4 regions of the Bradyrhizobium sp. CCBAU 051011 genome follow, and region 1 is predicted to be linked to each of the others. Evidence: predicted binding sites of a transcription regulator. Region 1 holds the regulator's gene; each other region holds the start of a gene.
What was found. The regulator HrcA, encoded in region 1, represses chaperone genes, less so after heat shock. The targets are predictions, from matches to a motif close to GTTAGCACTCNCNNNNNGNGAGTGCTAAC.
Positions count from the first base shown of each region.

Region 2: the regulator HrcA is predicted to act here: its motif matches at 1,933-1,961, upstream of groES (co-chaperone GroES).
Region 3: the regulator HrcA is predicted to act here: its motif matches at 2,108-2,136, upstream of groES (co-chaperone GroES).
Region 4: the regulator HrcA is predicted to act here: its motif matches at 2,180-2,208, upstream of ACH79_RS25435 (co-chaperone GroES).

Region 1 is NZ_CP022222.1:2,281,868-2,285,569, forward strand. Features, by position in the region: gene rdgB (RdgB/HAM1 family non-canonical purine NTP pyrophosphatase) at 1-285, opposite strand, end outside; gene rph (ribonuclease PH) at 354-1,067, opposite strand; gene hrcA (heat-inducible transcriptional repressor HrcA) at 1,283-2,371, shown strand; gene grpE (nucleotide exchange factor GrpE) at 2,493-3,098, shown strand; gene ACH79_RS10845 (VOC family protein) at 3,108-3,491, opposite strand; gene ACH79_RS10850 (AraC family transcriptional regulator) at 3,620-3,702, opposite strand, start outside.
Region 2 is NZ_CP022222.1:725,241-728,942, reverse strand. Features, by position in the region: gene groL (chaperonin GroEL) at 1-1,355, opposite strand, end outside; gene groES (co-chaperone GroES) at 1,527-1,823, opposite strand; gene ACH79_RS03535 (hypothetical protein) at 2,161-2,676, shown strand; gene ACH79_RS03530 (protein phosphatase CheZ) at 2,880-3,653, opposite strand.
Region 3 is NZ_CP022222.1:3,854,737-3,858,438, forward strand. Features, by position in the region: gene groL (chaperonin GroEL) at 7-1,629, opposite strand; gene groES (co-chaperone GroES) at 1,677-1,991, opposite strand; gene ACH79_RS18210 (trypsin-like peptidase domain-containing protein) at 2,227-3,324, shown strand.
Region 4 is NZ_CP022222.1:5,446,518-5,450,219, reverse strand. Features, by position in the region: gene groL (chaperonin GroEL) at 42-1,682, opposite strand; gene ACH79_RS25435 (co-chaperone GroES) at 1,823-2,140, opposite strand; gene ACH79_RS25430 (hypothetical protein) at 2,476-2,745, opposite strand; partial or broken gene ACH79_RS25425 (IS701 family transposase) at 2,878-3,377, shown strand; gene ACH79_RS25420 (hypothetical protein) at 3,350-3,655, opposite strand.

The DNA.
Region 1 (3,702 bases):
CCAGCGCGCCGAGTGGATGCCGGGGGCACCATCGAGCGCATCGACGACCAGGCCGGAATCGTCGGCGAAGGCGGGCAATTGCGCGGCATTTGCCGCCGCGATCGCCTTGATCGCGGCATTGGCGCGGAACGTCTTGCCGGTTTCCTCGGGCTCGCCCAGGCCAAGCTCGCCCGCGGCAACCGCCTCGACGCCGTGCGGCGCCAGCAATTCCCGCATCTCGGCGAGCTTGCCGGGATTGTGGGTCGCGATCACGAGCCGGCCGGTGATTCGACGGTGCTGAGCCATGGATATTTGTATTCCGTCATGGCCGGGCTTGTCCCGGCCATCCACGTGTTATGACGACCTCTTGTGAATTACGCGACAGCCAGCTTCTGCAGGTCCACCAGACGGGCGACACCGTTGCGCGCCAGTTCCATCAGCGCCAGGAACTCGTCCTGCGAGAACGGCGTCTTTTCGGCGGTGCCCTGCACCTCGATGATGCGGCCATCGCCCGTCATGACGAAATTGGCGTCGGTCTCGGCCTCGGAATCCTCGGCATAGTCGAGGTCGAGCACCGGCGTGCCCTGATAGATGCCGCAGGAGATCGCGGCGACGTTGTCGCGCAAAACGTTCGCTTTCAGCATGTTGCGGCTCTTCATCCAGCCGATGCAGTCGGCCAACGCCACCCAGGCGCCGGTGATCGAGGCGGTGCGGGTGCCGCCATCGGCCTGGATCACGTCGCAGTCCACCGTGATCTGGCGCTCGCCAAGCGCTTCGAGGTCGACGGCTGCGCGCAGCGAGCGCCCGATCAGCCGCTGGATTTCCACGGTGCGGCCGCCCTGCTTGCCGGCGGCGGCCTCGCGGCGGGTGCGCTCAAGGGTAGCGCGCGGCAGCATGCCGTATTCGGCCGTGACCCAGCCGCGGCCCTGACCCTTCAGCCAGGGCGGCAGCCGCTCTTCCAGCGTGGCCGTGACCAGCACATGGGTGTCGCCGAACTTCACCATGCAGGAACCTTCGGCGTATTTGACCACGCCGCGTTCCAGCGACACGGGGCGCAACTGATCGGGCGCACGGCGGCTTGGCCGCATGGGAAATCCTTTCGAAAACGAGGCGAAAATTCGTTCGCGGTGCTTGTAGGAGGGGGAACGGGCAGCGGCAAGGGCTTTTGCCTGCAATTTCATGATGTTTTGACGCGCTTTCTTCACGAGAATTGCGGCCATTCTGCCGGAAAACGCCATGAACAGAGCGCGCTTGTCATCGGCGCCCCGGATGGACAAATTAGGGGTGCTGGGAGGAAGAGTTAGTGGCCCACCACGATCCGATTGGACTGATCGCGCCGCATGCCGGGCTGGCTCAGCTCAACGAGCGGTCGCGCGACATTTTTCGGCAAATCGTCGAGAGTTATCTCGCCACCGGCGAGCCGGTCGGCTCGCGCAACATTTCGCGCCTGATCGCGGTGCCGTTGTCACCGGCTTCGGTCCGCAACGTGATGTCGGACCTCGAGCACCTCGGGCTGATCTATGCGCCACATACCTCGGCCGGGCGGCTGCCGACCGAACTCGGCCTGAGGTTCTTCGTCGACGCCCTGATGCAGATCGGGGACCTTACCGAACCGGAACGGGAATCGATCCAGAGCCAGCTTGCATCCGTCGGCCGCGCGCAATCGGTCGAGGCCGCGCTCGGCGAAGCGCTGACGCGGCTGTCCGGCCTGACGCGGGCGGCCGCCGTGGTGCTCACTGCCAAATCCAATTCGCGGCTGAAGCACATCGAATTCGTGCGGCTGGAGCCGGAGCGCGCGCTGGTGGTGCTGGTCGGCGAAGACGGCCAGGTCGAAAACCGCGTGCTGGCGCTGCCGCCCGGCGTTCCCTCGTCGGCGTTGACCGAGGCGAGCAACTTCCTCAACGCGCGGATTCGCGGCCGTACGCTGGCCGAAGCGCGGCTTGAGCTGGAAAACGCGATGGCGCAGAGCCGCGTCGAGCTCGATCAACTAACGCAGAAGGTGATCGAGGCGGGCATTGCGAGCTGGTCCGGCGGCGAACACGAGGAGCGCCAATTGATCGTGCGCGGGCACGCCAATCTCCTGGAAGATCTGCACGCACTGGAGGATCTCGAACGCGTCAAATCGCTGTTCGACGATCTCGAGACCAAGCGCGGCGTTATCGATCTGTTGGGCCGCGCCGAGCGCGCCGAGGGCGTGCGGATTTTCATCGGATCGGAGAACAAGTTGTTTTCGCTATCCGGTTCCTCCACCATCATCGCGCCCTATGGCGACGCGTCGGGCCGCATCGTCGGCGTTCTCGGCGTGATCGGGCCGACCCGGCTCAATTATGCACGGGTGATTCCGACGGTGGATTATGCCGCCCGGATCGTCAGCCGGATGCTGGGTGGCTGATCCCGGGGGCGAATTGGCCTTATATCCGGCGCGGTTGTGCTTGATTTTCCGCCTCTAAAGCACGATATCCCCCGCAGCAAATCCCCATTGAGCCAGACGCGTTTTTTGAGAAGGCAGCCTTATGACCGATCCCAAGCGGCCGAATGACAACACGGCAAACCCGGCAGAGACGGGCGAGCCCGTGGTCTCAAAGCCCTACATCATGCCCGACGATCCCGAGGAAGGATCGGTGGAGCTGCTGGTCAAGGAAGCGACCGAAGCGCGCGACAAGATGCTGCGCACGCTGGCCGAGATGGAAAACCTGCGCAAGCGCACCGCCAAGGAGGTCGCCGACGCGCGCGCCTATGGCATCACCGGCTTCGCCCGCGACATTCTCGAGATCGCCGACAATCTGCAGCGCGCGCTCGATGCGATCCCGGCCGACGTGAAAGAGACCGCCGATCCCGGCATCAAGGCCTTCATCGAAGGCGTCGAGCTGACCGAGCGCTCGCTGCTCAACACGCTGGAGAAGAACGGCGTCAAGAAGTTCGATCCGTCCGGCGAGAAGTTCGATCCGAATTTCCAGCAGGCGATGTACGAAGTGCCCGATCCGTCGGTGCCGCAGGGCACGGTGGTTCAGGTCGTCCAGGCCGGCTTCATGATCGGCGAACGCGTGCTGCGCCCGGCGCTGGTCGGCGTCTCCAAGGGCGGCGCCAAGGCCGCGCCGGCGGCGGACGTGGCGAGCTAAGCCGAAAACCTACAGCGGCTTCTCGTCCGCTTTCGGACGATACGTCCCAAAACTCCAGAGATTGCCTTCCGGATCCCGGCAGGCGAAGTCGCGGCTGCCGTAGTCGGTGTCCCGCAGCTCCATTTCGATCCGCCCGCCGGCCGCCTTCACCTTGGCGTGCAGCGTGTCGGGATCGTCGACGGCGACGTAAATCGCATCCGTGCGGCGACCACCGATATCGCCGACAAGCTTGCCATATTCATCGTCCCTGCTCTGGCCGAACATCAGGATCGAGGGCCCATAGGCAAGTTCGGCATGATGGATCATGCCGCCGTTGCGGTAGACGACGCGTTCGGTGAAACCAACCACGTCCTTCAGCCACCCGATCATGGCCTCGGCATCCCGGCAGCGCATCGTTGGATAGAGGCGGGGCGCTTCGCTTTGGCCTGGACTGGTCACGGGCAACTCCTTGCTGGCTGCTCTACTGCGCCAACTATGCCCTAGTGCTCCAGTTCCGGCTTGAAGATTTGTTACCCGACGGGCTACGCAGCTAGCGCCTCGAGCGGCCGCGTCAGGCGGCTGTCGATCAGCGTCAGCCGCCGGGCCCAGGCCGTCGGCGTCTCGC
Region 2 (3,702 bases), 1.6 Mb from region 1:
CGAACCGGGGCTTCCAGCGCCTTGAGCACGATGTTGATACCGGCCTGGACGTCGGAATTGTCGTTGTTGATGCGGCCGACCGCCTTTTTGGCGCGGAGCAGCGCCACGCCGCCGCCCGGCACGATGCCTTCCTGCACGGCCGCGCGGGTCGCGTTGAGGGCGTCCTCGACGCGGTCCTTCTTCTCCTTGACCTCGACTTCGGTCGCACCGCCGACCTTGATCACCGCGACGCCACCGGCGAGTTTTGCAAGGCGCTCCTGCAGCTTCTCGCGGTCGTAGTCCGAGGTGGTTTCCTCGATCTGCGCCTTGATCTGCGTAACGCGGGATTCGATGTCCTTCTTCTTGCCCGCGCCCTTGACGATCGTGGTGTTCTCCTTGTCGATCACCACCTTGCCGGCGCGTCCCAGCATGTTGATGGTGACGCTTTCGAGCTTCATGCCGAGTTCATCTGATATCAGCTGACCGCCGGTCAGGATCGCGATGTCTTCCAGCATGGCCTTGCGGCGATCGCCAAAACCCGGCGCCTTGACGGCGGCGACCTTCAAGCCGCCGCGCAGGCGGTTGACCACCAGCGTCGCCAGCGCCTCGCCCTCGACGTCCTCGGCGATGATCAGCAACGGGCGGCCGGACTGCACCACGGCTTCCAGCACCGGCAGCATCGACTGCAGGCCGGACAGCTTCTTCTCGTGCAAGAGCACGAAAACGTCTTCCAGCTCGGCCGTCATCTTCTCGGCGTTGGTGATGAAGTAGGGCGACAGGTAGCCGCGGTCGAACTTCATGCCCTCGACGATGTCGACCTCGGTCTCGAGCGACTTGTTTTCCTCGACCGTGATCACGCCTTCATTGCCGACCTTCTGCATCGCCTGCGCGATCATCTTGCCGATGGCGGTGTCGCCGTTGGCCGAGATGGTGCCGACCTGGGCAACTTCCGAGGAAGCCGCGACCGGCTTGGCGCGCTTCTCGATATCCTTGACGACGGCGTGGACGGCGATGTCGATGCCGCGCTTGAGATCCATCGGGTTCATGCCGGCAGCAACCGCCTTGCCGCCTTCGCGCACGATCGCCTGAGCCAGCACGGTGGCGGTGGTGGTGCCGTCGCCCGCGGTGTCGTTGGTCTTGGAGGCGACTTCGCGCAGCATCTGCGCGCCCATGTTCTCGAATTTGTCCTCGAGCTCGATCTCCTTGGCGACGGTGACGCCGTCCTTGGTGATGCGGGGAGCGCCGAAGCTCTTCTCGATCACGACATTGCGGCCCTTGGGACCAAGCGTCACCTTCACCGCGTTGGCGAGAACGTCGACGCCGCGCAGCATACGGTCGCGGGCGTCGCCGGAAAATTTAACGTCTTTGGCAGCCATTGTTTGGACTCCTGAATGATTGGATACGGTCGTGCGCCGCGCTAATGCGTCATTGCCGGGCTTGACCCGGCAATCCACCACCTTCGCGAGACTCTTCCGAAGGGATGGATGCCCGGGTCATCCAGCGCGAAGACGCGCTTCCCGCTTTCGCCCGGGCATGACAAGGATTGCTTACGTCAGCACGCCCATGATGTCGGACTCCTTCATGATCAGGAGTTCCTCGTTGTCGATCTTGACCTCGGTGCCGGACCATTTGCCGAACAGCACGCGATCGCCGGCCTTGAGGTCGATCGGGATCAGCTTACCTGCCTCGTCACGGCCGCCCGGGCCGACGGCGACGACTTCGCCCTGCGACGGCTTTTCCTTGGCGCTGTCGGGAATGATGATGCCGCCCTTGGTCTTCTCCTCGGCATCGATGCGCTTGACCACAACGCGGTCGTGCAGCGGACGGAATTTGGATTTGGCCATGACGTCTCCTCTTGAAGTTCCTCTGGGGAGGCTCGGTTTCAGGTCTGCGCCATTGAAAATGGCTGATATGCCGGGTATTCGAAGCCGCCCCGGGCGGGACAGCACGCCCCTTAGCAATCTTTGAGTTTGAGTGCTAAACGTGGGGCCGGGAAATATGGCTTGGCGCTGTTCCTGTCAAGCAAACAAGGGGGTTAAGGCCTTCTTGAGGCCAGTATAGGATGCTCCACGGAAACCAAATCGGTGCAGCGGCGTAAACTCAACCGACGTCATTGCTCCGGCAGGCTTTTTACGGTTGGCTGCTTGACGGGAGCGGCCAAAAATTGCTCGGGGGAATGCGATGATCAGCTCACGTAATGCGCATACGGTTGCCAATCTGGCGATCGCGTCGGCGCTGACGGTCTTGCTGGCGGCGTGCAGCAGCATGAGCCTGCCGTCGCTGTCGTCCGGCCCGGCACCCGATGCCGAACCCGCCGTTGCGCCGGAAATGCCGGCCACCATCCGGTCCGACGAGATCGTCGGTCGCTGGGGCCTTGCCTCGTTCCAGAATCCCAATGACCGCGCCCGCACCGAAGCTGCCGCGCGCGGGCAGTGCAAGCAGCCTTATGTGATCGGCGCCGGCACCTCCGGCGGCGTCGTCATGCATCTGGCCGACCAGGCCACGCCGCAGGAACTGCGCCTCAAGGGTAGCCCGAGCGGCAAGAACTATATCGGACCGGCCGGTCCCGCCGGCGGCGAACAGGACCGCGAGATCGTCTCGTTCGACGGTCGCGTGCTGGTGACCCGCTTCATCGAAAAGGACGCCGCGGTCCGTTACGGCAACATGGTCTATGTCCGCTGCGCCCCCCGGGCGTGAGTAGACGCCGTCATTCCGGGGCGATGCGAAGCATCGAACTATGGTGCGCAATTGCGCACCTGAGAATCTCGAGATTCCCCGATGCGCAATTGCGCATCTGAGGTCTGGTGCTAACGCACCATCCCGGAATGACGGTGCGAGAGACAACAAAAAAACGCCGGCATCGCTGCCAGCGTTTTGTTTGGTCCGCGTTAACCGTCCGATCAATCGAACAGCGCGTCGATGTCGTCCTGCGAGGCGTGGCCGGCGTCGCCGTCGAGCTTCGGGCCGTTGAGCAGCTTGGCATCGCCTTCGCGGGTGTCGACGATCGGCTGGGCGTGCGCCTTGATGGCGTCGACGCCGCCCCAGATGTCCATCATCGTGTAGATGTGCTGCTCGATGAACTTCATCGTGGTCATCACCTTGCTGATGCGCTGGCCGGTGAGGTCCTGGAAGTTGCAGGCTTCGAAGATCGAGACGACGCGTTCCTGAATTTCTTCGCTGAGCAACTTCTGCTGGTCGGGCGAGATGTTCTTCGACAGCGCGGTCGCCGCCTGGTCGATCGCCTCGGTGGCTTCCAGAATCTGCTGGGTGGCCTGTTCGGTGCCGCCGACGACGGCGCCGAGTTCGCCGTTGACCTTGGCCATTTCCTGGCCGTCAAAGCTCTTGCCGTGCAGGGTGGCGATTTCGCGCTTGGTGCGGTTGATAGCGTCGTGAATGAGGTCGAGCTCGACCTTCAGCTTCTCGCACTGCTCAATCTGCGCGCGATAGGTTTCCAGGAGCGCGTGGGACTCGGCAATCTCGCGCGCGACATCCGCAACCTCGGTACCGGCGGCGCGGACGTGGCCGAAGCTGGCCATCTGCGAGCGGATCGCGCGCAACTCGGCCATGATCTCGCGATGCATCGGGCCGATCTCGCCGCCTTCGGCAGGCAGGACAATTGGCGCGTCGCCCAGAATGGCTTGTTCGATACGAAAACGTTTGCGATTGACCGACATGAGTTTTTCCCACCCCTTCATTGCCGAGGTGTTCTAAACCATGGCGATT
Region 3 (3,702 bases), 1.6 Mb from region 1:
GCTTGATCAGAAGTCCATCGGCGGCGCGGCGGCGGCCGGCTCGGACTTCTTTGGCTTGTCGGCGACAAGTGCTTCCGTGGTAATCAACAGAGCTGCGACGGAAGCCGCGTCTTGCAACGCGGTGCGCACGACCTTGGCGGGATCGATCACGCCGGCTTTCACCAGGTCCTGGTACTCGCCGGTTGCGGCGTTGAAGCCCCAGTTGTAGCTGGAGTTCTCGAGCAGCTTGCCGACCACCAGCGAGCCGTCCTCGCCCGCATTCTCGACGATCTGCCGCGCGGGCATCTGGATGGCGCGGCGCACGATCTCTACGCCGGCCTTCTGGTCGTCATTTGCCGTCTTGAGTCCGCTCAGTGCCTTCAGCGCGCGAAGCAGCGCCACGCCGCCGCCCGGCAAGATGCCTTCCTCGACCGCGGCGCGGGTGGCGTGCATCGCATCATCCACCCGGTCCTTGCGCTCCTTGACCTCGACCTCGGTCGCGCCGCCGACACGGATCACGGCCACACCGCCGGCCAGTTTCGCAAGCCGCTCCTGCAGCTTTTCGCGATCGTAGTCGGAGGTGGTCTCCTCGATCTGCGCTTTGATCTGGGCAACGCGGGCCTCAATGTCCTTCTTGGCGCCGGCACCATTCACGATGGTCGTGTTCTCCTTGTCGATCACGACCTTCTTGGCGCGGCCGAGCGTCTTGAGCGTGACGTTCTCCAGCTTGATGCCAAGGTCTTCCGAGATCGCCGTGCCACCGGTGAGGATCGCGATATCCTCCAGCATGGCCTTGCGGCGATCGCCAAAGCCCGGAGCCTTTACCGCCGCGACCTTCAGCCCGCCGCGCAACCGGTTGACCACCAGGGTTGCCAGCGCCTCGCCCTCGACATCCTCGGCGACCACGAGCAGCGGCTTGCCGGACTGCACGACGGCTTCGAGCAGCGGTAGCATCGGCTGCAGGCTGGATAGCTTCTTCTCGTGGATCAGGATGTACGTGTCTTCGAGCTCGACCCGCATCTTCTCGGCGTTGGTGACGAAGTAGGGGGATACATAGCCCCTGTCGAATTGCATGCCTTCCACCACCTCGAGCTCGGTATCGAGGCTCTTGGCTTCCTCTACCGTAATAACGCCTTCGTTGCCGACCTTCTGCATGGCATCGGCCAGGAAGCGGCCGATCTCGGTATCGCCGTTGGCCGAGATAGTGGCGATCTGAGCGATCTCCTCGTTGGAAGTGACCTTCTTCACATGCGCCTTCAGGTCCTTCACGATAGCCTCGACGGCGAGATCGATGCCGCGTTTCAGGTCCATCGGGTTCATGCCGGCGGCGACCGATTTCGCGCCTTCCTTCACGATGGCCTGGGCCAGCACGGTCGCGGTTGTCGTGCCGTCGCCAGCGAGGTCACTGGTCTTGGAGGCGACTTCGCGCACCATTTGCGCGCCCATGTTCTCGAACTTGTCCTCCAGCTCGATTTCCTTGGCGACAGTGACACCGTCTTTGGTGATGCGCGGCGCGCCGAAGGATTTTTCGAGCACGACGTTGCGTCCCTTGGGGCCAAGCGTGACCTTCACTGCATTGGCCAGCGTATCCACTCCCCGCAGCATCCGTTCACGGGCTTCGGTGGAGAATTTTACTTCCTTGGCAGCCATGTCTCTGCTCCTTTCTCGTTCGATGACTGCAGCTTCGGAAAGCGTACTCAGGCGGCCTTCCTGGCCGAGCCGGCCTTGTCGACCACGCCCAGAAGGTCGCTCTCCTTCATGATCAGGTAGTCCTGGCCGTCGATCTTCACCTCGGTGCCGGACCACTTGCCAAACAGCACGCGGTCTCCCAGCTTGACGTCGATTGGGATCAACTGGCCTTGCTCATTCCTCGCGCCCGGCCCCGCGGCGACGATCTCGCCCTCCTGCGGTTTTTCCTTCGCGGTATCGGGAATGATGATGCCGCCGGCGGTCTTCTCCTCGGCGTCGATGCGGCGCACGAGCACGCGGTCGTGCAGTGGACGGAAATGCATGCGCATCCTCCTTGTCAGGTCAGCGATGTCTAAAAAGCCGGGTCCGGAACCGGCCCCCAGGCGCAAAACGACCTAGGAAGAGAAAAAAAGCGCTTCAAGGGGTACGGCAAAAATTTTTTGTCACTCCGGACCTCCGACTGCCAAGGCCCCTTGAACGGCCATTTCCGCTCACCCAGCTTATCGGCGCCGAGGTCACCACTGGGGGCCGCCAGGCACATTTTGTCGGGGAGAAACCATGCAGCTTTTGCGTTTGCTCGGACGACTGACCGTCGTCTCGGGGCTGGTGTGGGCGCTGTGGGGAGCGCCGGCCGTCGCCCAGATTCCAGATCTGACCACAGGTCGCGTGGCGACCCTTGCGCCGCTCGTCAAGGAGGTCACGCCGGCGGTCGTCAACATTTCGGTGCAGGGGCGAGTGAAGGAAGACAACCCGCTCTACCAGGATCCGCTCTTCCGTGAGTTCTTCAACGTCCCCAAGCAACTGGAGAAGGAAGTCAACGCCACTGGCTCGGGCGTGATCGTCGATGCGCAGCGAGGCTATGTACTGACGGCGAACCATGTCGTGGCCAACGCCACGGCGGTGCAGATCAGAACCAAGGACGGCCGCAAGTTTGCCGGCAGAGTGGTCGGCCGCGACGCGCCAACCGATATCGCGCTGCTGCAGATCAGGGAGCCCGCCGAGTTGAAAGCCATTGCGCTCGGCGACAGCGATGCGCTACAGGTCGGCGACTTCGTGATTGCGGTCGGCAATCCCTTTGGCCTCGGCCAAACCGTCACCTCGGGCCTGGTCAGTGCGCTCGGGCGCACCGGGCTCGGCAAGCACGGCTATGAGGATTTCATCCAGACCGATGCGGCGATCAATCCCGGCAATTCCGGCGGCGGGCTGATCAACCTCCGAGGCGAACTGGTCGGCATCAACACCGCGATCATCTCGCCCGGTGGCGGCAATGTCGGCATCGGCTTTGCAGTGCCGATCAACATGGCGCGCAAGGTGATGGAACAGCTTGCGCAAACCGGCCGGGTCGAGCGCGGGCGTATCGGCATTGCACTGGAGGATCTGGAAGCGCCGGCCGCCGGTTCGGTGCAGGGCGCCCGCATCAAGGAAGTCAGCCCCGGCTCACCGGCCGAGCGCGCAGGGCTGCGCCGCGGCGACATCATACTCAAGGCCAACGACATCCCAATTCGCAGCGCAACGCAGATGCGCAACCTAATCGGACTGACTCAGGTCGGACGGCAGGTGCGGCTGACGATCGAGCGCGGCCGCACCACCGAAAGTGCCACGGTGGAGATTGTTCCGCTCAGCGATCAAAGGCCGCGAGCGCGAGGGCCGGGGTGAACCGTCGTCTGCGATTGGGTCCCTATGCAGAAGTGATTGTCGTGGAGAGACCGTAGCGCGATCGCATGTGGAGCGGCAGTTTAAGGACCGTAGAACTGATGAGATGAGCGACGAAACGATGCGTTTCTGGTGCGGTAGCTCGACAGCCGGCCAAATGATGATCTGATAAGTGATCGTTTCGTGCGATGAGCCCGCCGAATCTGCGACCAGAAAGGAGATGCCATCGTCAAATCGAATGTGCAGCGGTAGGTTGATGGCCGCTGAAGCAGAGCGATGAGCGACGATCGAACAGTGCCCCTGATTTGCCCGACGTGTCAAAATGCTTTCGAGCGATCGCTCAAAGTCACCGGCTACTTTGCATGGGGTTGTTTTCGATAT
Region 4 (3,702 bases), 3.2 Mb from region 1:
CTGCCGGGCCTTCGCTATTGTTGAGCTCTGAACGAGTTGGACTAAAAATCCATGCCACCCATACCGCCACCTTGAGGCATGCCGCCACCGCCGGCGTTCTTCTTTGGCAATTCGGCCACCATGGCTTCGGTAGTGATCAGCAGCGCCGCAACAGAAGCCGCATTCTGAATCGCCACGCGAACGACCTTGGTCGGGTCGATGATGCCCTTGGTGACCAGGTTGCCGTACTCGCCGGACTGGGAGTCGAAGCCGTACGCATACTGATCCTTCTCCAGGATCTTGCCGACGATGACGGAGCCGTCCTCGCCAGCATTGATCGCGATCTGGCGCGCCGGATAGGATAGCGCCTTGCGCACGATCTCGACGCCGGTCTTCTGGTCATCGTTCTTGGTGCGCAGGCCCTTGAGATGCAGGGAGGCACGCAGCAGGGCGACGCCGCCGCCCGGCACGATGCCTTCCTCGACGGCCGCGCGGGTCGCATGCATCGCGTCATCCACGCGATCCTTGCGCTCCTTCACCTCGACCTCGGTCGCGCCACCGACGCGGATCACCGCGACGCCGCCTGCGAGCTTGGCCAGACGCTCCTGCAGCTTCTCACGGTCGTAGTCCGAGGTGGTCTCCTCGATCTGCGCCTTGATCTGGTTGACGCGCGCCTCGATGTCGGCCTTCTTGCCGGCGCCGCTGACGATGGTGGTGTTCTCCTTGTCGATCATCACCTTCTTGGCGCGACCGAGCATGGCGAGCGTAACGTTCGCAAGCTTGATGCCGAGATCTTCCGAGATCGCCTGACCACCGGTCAGGATCGCGATGTCCTGCAGCATGGCCTTGCGGCGATCGCCGAAGCCCGGCGCCTTGACGGCAGCGACCTTCAGACCGCCGCGCAGGCGGTTGACGACGAGAGTAGCGAGCGCTTCGCCTTCGACGTCTTCCGCGATAATCACAAGCGGCTTGCCGCTCTGCACCACGGCTTCGAGCAGCGGAAGCAATTCATTCAACTGAGACAGCTTCTTCTCGTTGATCAGGACGTAGGCATCGTCCATCTCAACGCGCATCTTGTCTGCGTTGGTAACAAAGTAGGGCGAGATGTAGCCGCGGTCGAACTGCATGCCTTCGACGACCTCGAGTTCAGTCTCGAGCGACTTCGCTTCTTCAACCGTGATAACGCCCTCGTTGCCGACCTTCTTCATGGCGTCGGAGAGGAACTTACCGATTTCCGCGTCGCCGTTAGCCGAGATGGTGCCGACCTGGGCGATTTCCTCGTTCGAGGTGACCTTCTTGGAGTTCTTCACGAGGTCGGCGACCACGGCTTCCACCGCGAGGTCGACACCGCGCTTCAGGTCCATCGGGTTCATGCCGGCGGCAACCGCCTTGGCGCCTTCACGGACAATCGCAGCCGCGAGCACGGTCGCGGTGGTGGTGCCGTCGCCGGCCGCATCCGCCGACTTGGAGGCAACTTCTCGCACCATCTGGGCGCCCATGTTCTCGAACTTGTCCTCAAGCTCGATCTCCTTGGCGACGGTGACGCCGTCCTTGGTGATGCGGGGGGCACCGAACGACTTGTCGAGCACGACGTTGCGGCCCTTGGGGCCGAGCGTGACCTTCACGGCGTTGGCGAGAATGTCGACGCCGCGCAACATCCTGTCGCGGGCGTCGACGCCGAATTTGACTTCTTTGGCCGACATAGTGATCTCCGTTTTCGACTGGTCAGATCCCAAGGACCGCGCGACTGCGCGAGCTCTTAATGACGAGTTGCACTTACAGGCTTCATCCTTCAAGACGCCGGCTGCGCCGACTGCTCAGGACAAAGAAAACTGACTGGCGCTTACGCGACCTTCTTCTTGGCGGAGGGCAGATCGGTGAGAACGCCCATAATGTCGCCTTCCTTCATGATCAGCAGTTCCTGACCATCGAGCTTGACCTCAGTACCGGACCACTTGCCGAACAGCACGCGATCGCCGACCTTGAGGTCTATCGGAATCAGCTTGCCGGCTTCGTCACGGCCACCCGGGCCGACCGCCGTGATTTCGCCCTGCGAGGGTTTTTCCTTGGCGCTGTCCGGAATGATGATTCCGCCAGTGGTCTTCTCTTCGGCTTCGATACGCTTGACCACAACGCGGTCGTGAAGCGGACGGAATTTCATGCTGTCCTCCTATTTTCTGGTTGTTGTTGCTTTGGACGAAATAGCAGTCGCGGCCAACGAGTGCTAATCAGCACATAAGCGGCCGCAGGAGGACGAACAAGACCGTCCAAAAATGATATTCTGCTCAGAACGTCACGAAATACCTGCCAAGGCAGCGGCGGCTAAGGATCCGGTCAAGACCAGCTGTGTGGCGCTAAGTCGTTGGACGCAGGGCCATTAAGAAAGCCACCCATCACGCAGCTTTTGCGTTGTTCTCGACGTGCGCCAGAATACGCCGGACGTCGGTCGCTTCTTGTGCAGCCATTCAGCGGTGCTTGTCGAGATCGAGTGGCTCGTCACTCGTGAGGCGCGTCGGCATCAATGCGCTGCGCGTCAGCCAGATCGACCGGGCTGATGGAAATCATCTCCATCGTTGAAGTGCGCGGCGGCGCCGCCGGCACCGTGATCACAGTGGCAACTCGGCGAAACGACGCGAACGATAATCCTTCGATCATCTCCTCATCGGTGATGACCTCGTAGGCACCCGGAGGCAGGAGGCGGTCGATGCCCTTGATTCGGAAGGGATGCTTGAAGGTGACCGTTTCGCGTCGGGAGCGCATGGTCATGATCGGCTATCCGTCAGAAACAGCTTCGCATCGGCACTATAGTGAAGCAATCCGTTTACCGTGATCTTTGTGCCGAGATTAGCTATCTCTTTATCATGAGATGGCTGCGAAGTCACCAAATACAAGGCAATACACGTCCCGGATTTGTTGGTGATGCCGGCCGACGAGATGCTTGCTGATGCTAAGTGGAAAAATGCGTTGGCGATCGGCGAGCATTGGGAAGCAGAAATGCTATCTCGCAAATCTACCAGCCGAGATAGGCCTGCGGCGGTTGGCAGCAACGGTCAAGGCGCGATTGATCTGCGAGCAAGCGCATCAACAGTTTAAAGAGGAATTAGGTCTCGATCACTTCGAGGGATGATCGTGACACGGTCTTTATCGTCACGCTCTTATGACGATGATTGCTTACTCCTTCTTGCCGCACTGCCGCATTGCCAAAACGGGGCGCAAAAATGAATCGACGGGCCACCACCTCAGCCCAGCCTGCCGGCCGTACGTCCCGCCATCGTCGCTCTCATTCTTCAGCCATCAGATCCGCGATACCCATACTGCAGAACACAGGTCAGCGAAAAGCAACGGCGAGGACAAATCTGCCAAGGTCGTTTCAGCGCACACGCGAGGCGCCTTTATGATCGTGCAGGAAACGGGTCAACGCGGTGGCGTCGTGCGATTTTCCCGAGGCCGCGTGCTCGAAGAGCCTGCGTTGGACGTCAGTAGGCAGATCATTCCATTCGCTGACAAGGGCGGCACCCAGACATTCCAGGACTCTGCGCTCCACGTCCCGCAAATCGCTGGCTTCATAGGGTAAAGGCCACGCCAACTCCTGCGCTCCGCTTTCCTCGTCCCAACGGTCGAGAGCGGTTGCCATTTCTTCTTCCGGCGCTGTTCTTCGACCTTTCTTTTTGACCATGCTACATAATCGCACATATCGCAGGTAAGCGCCATTCGGTCGATCGC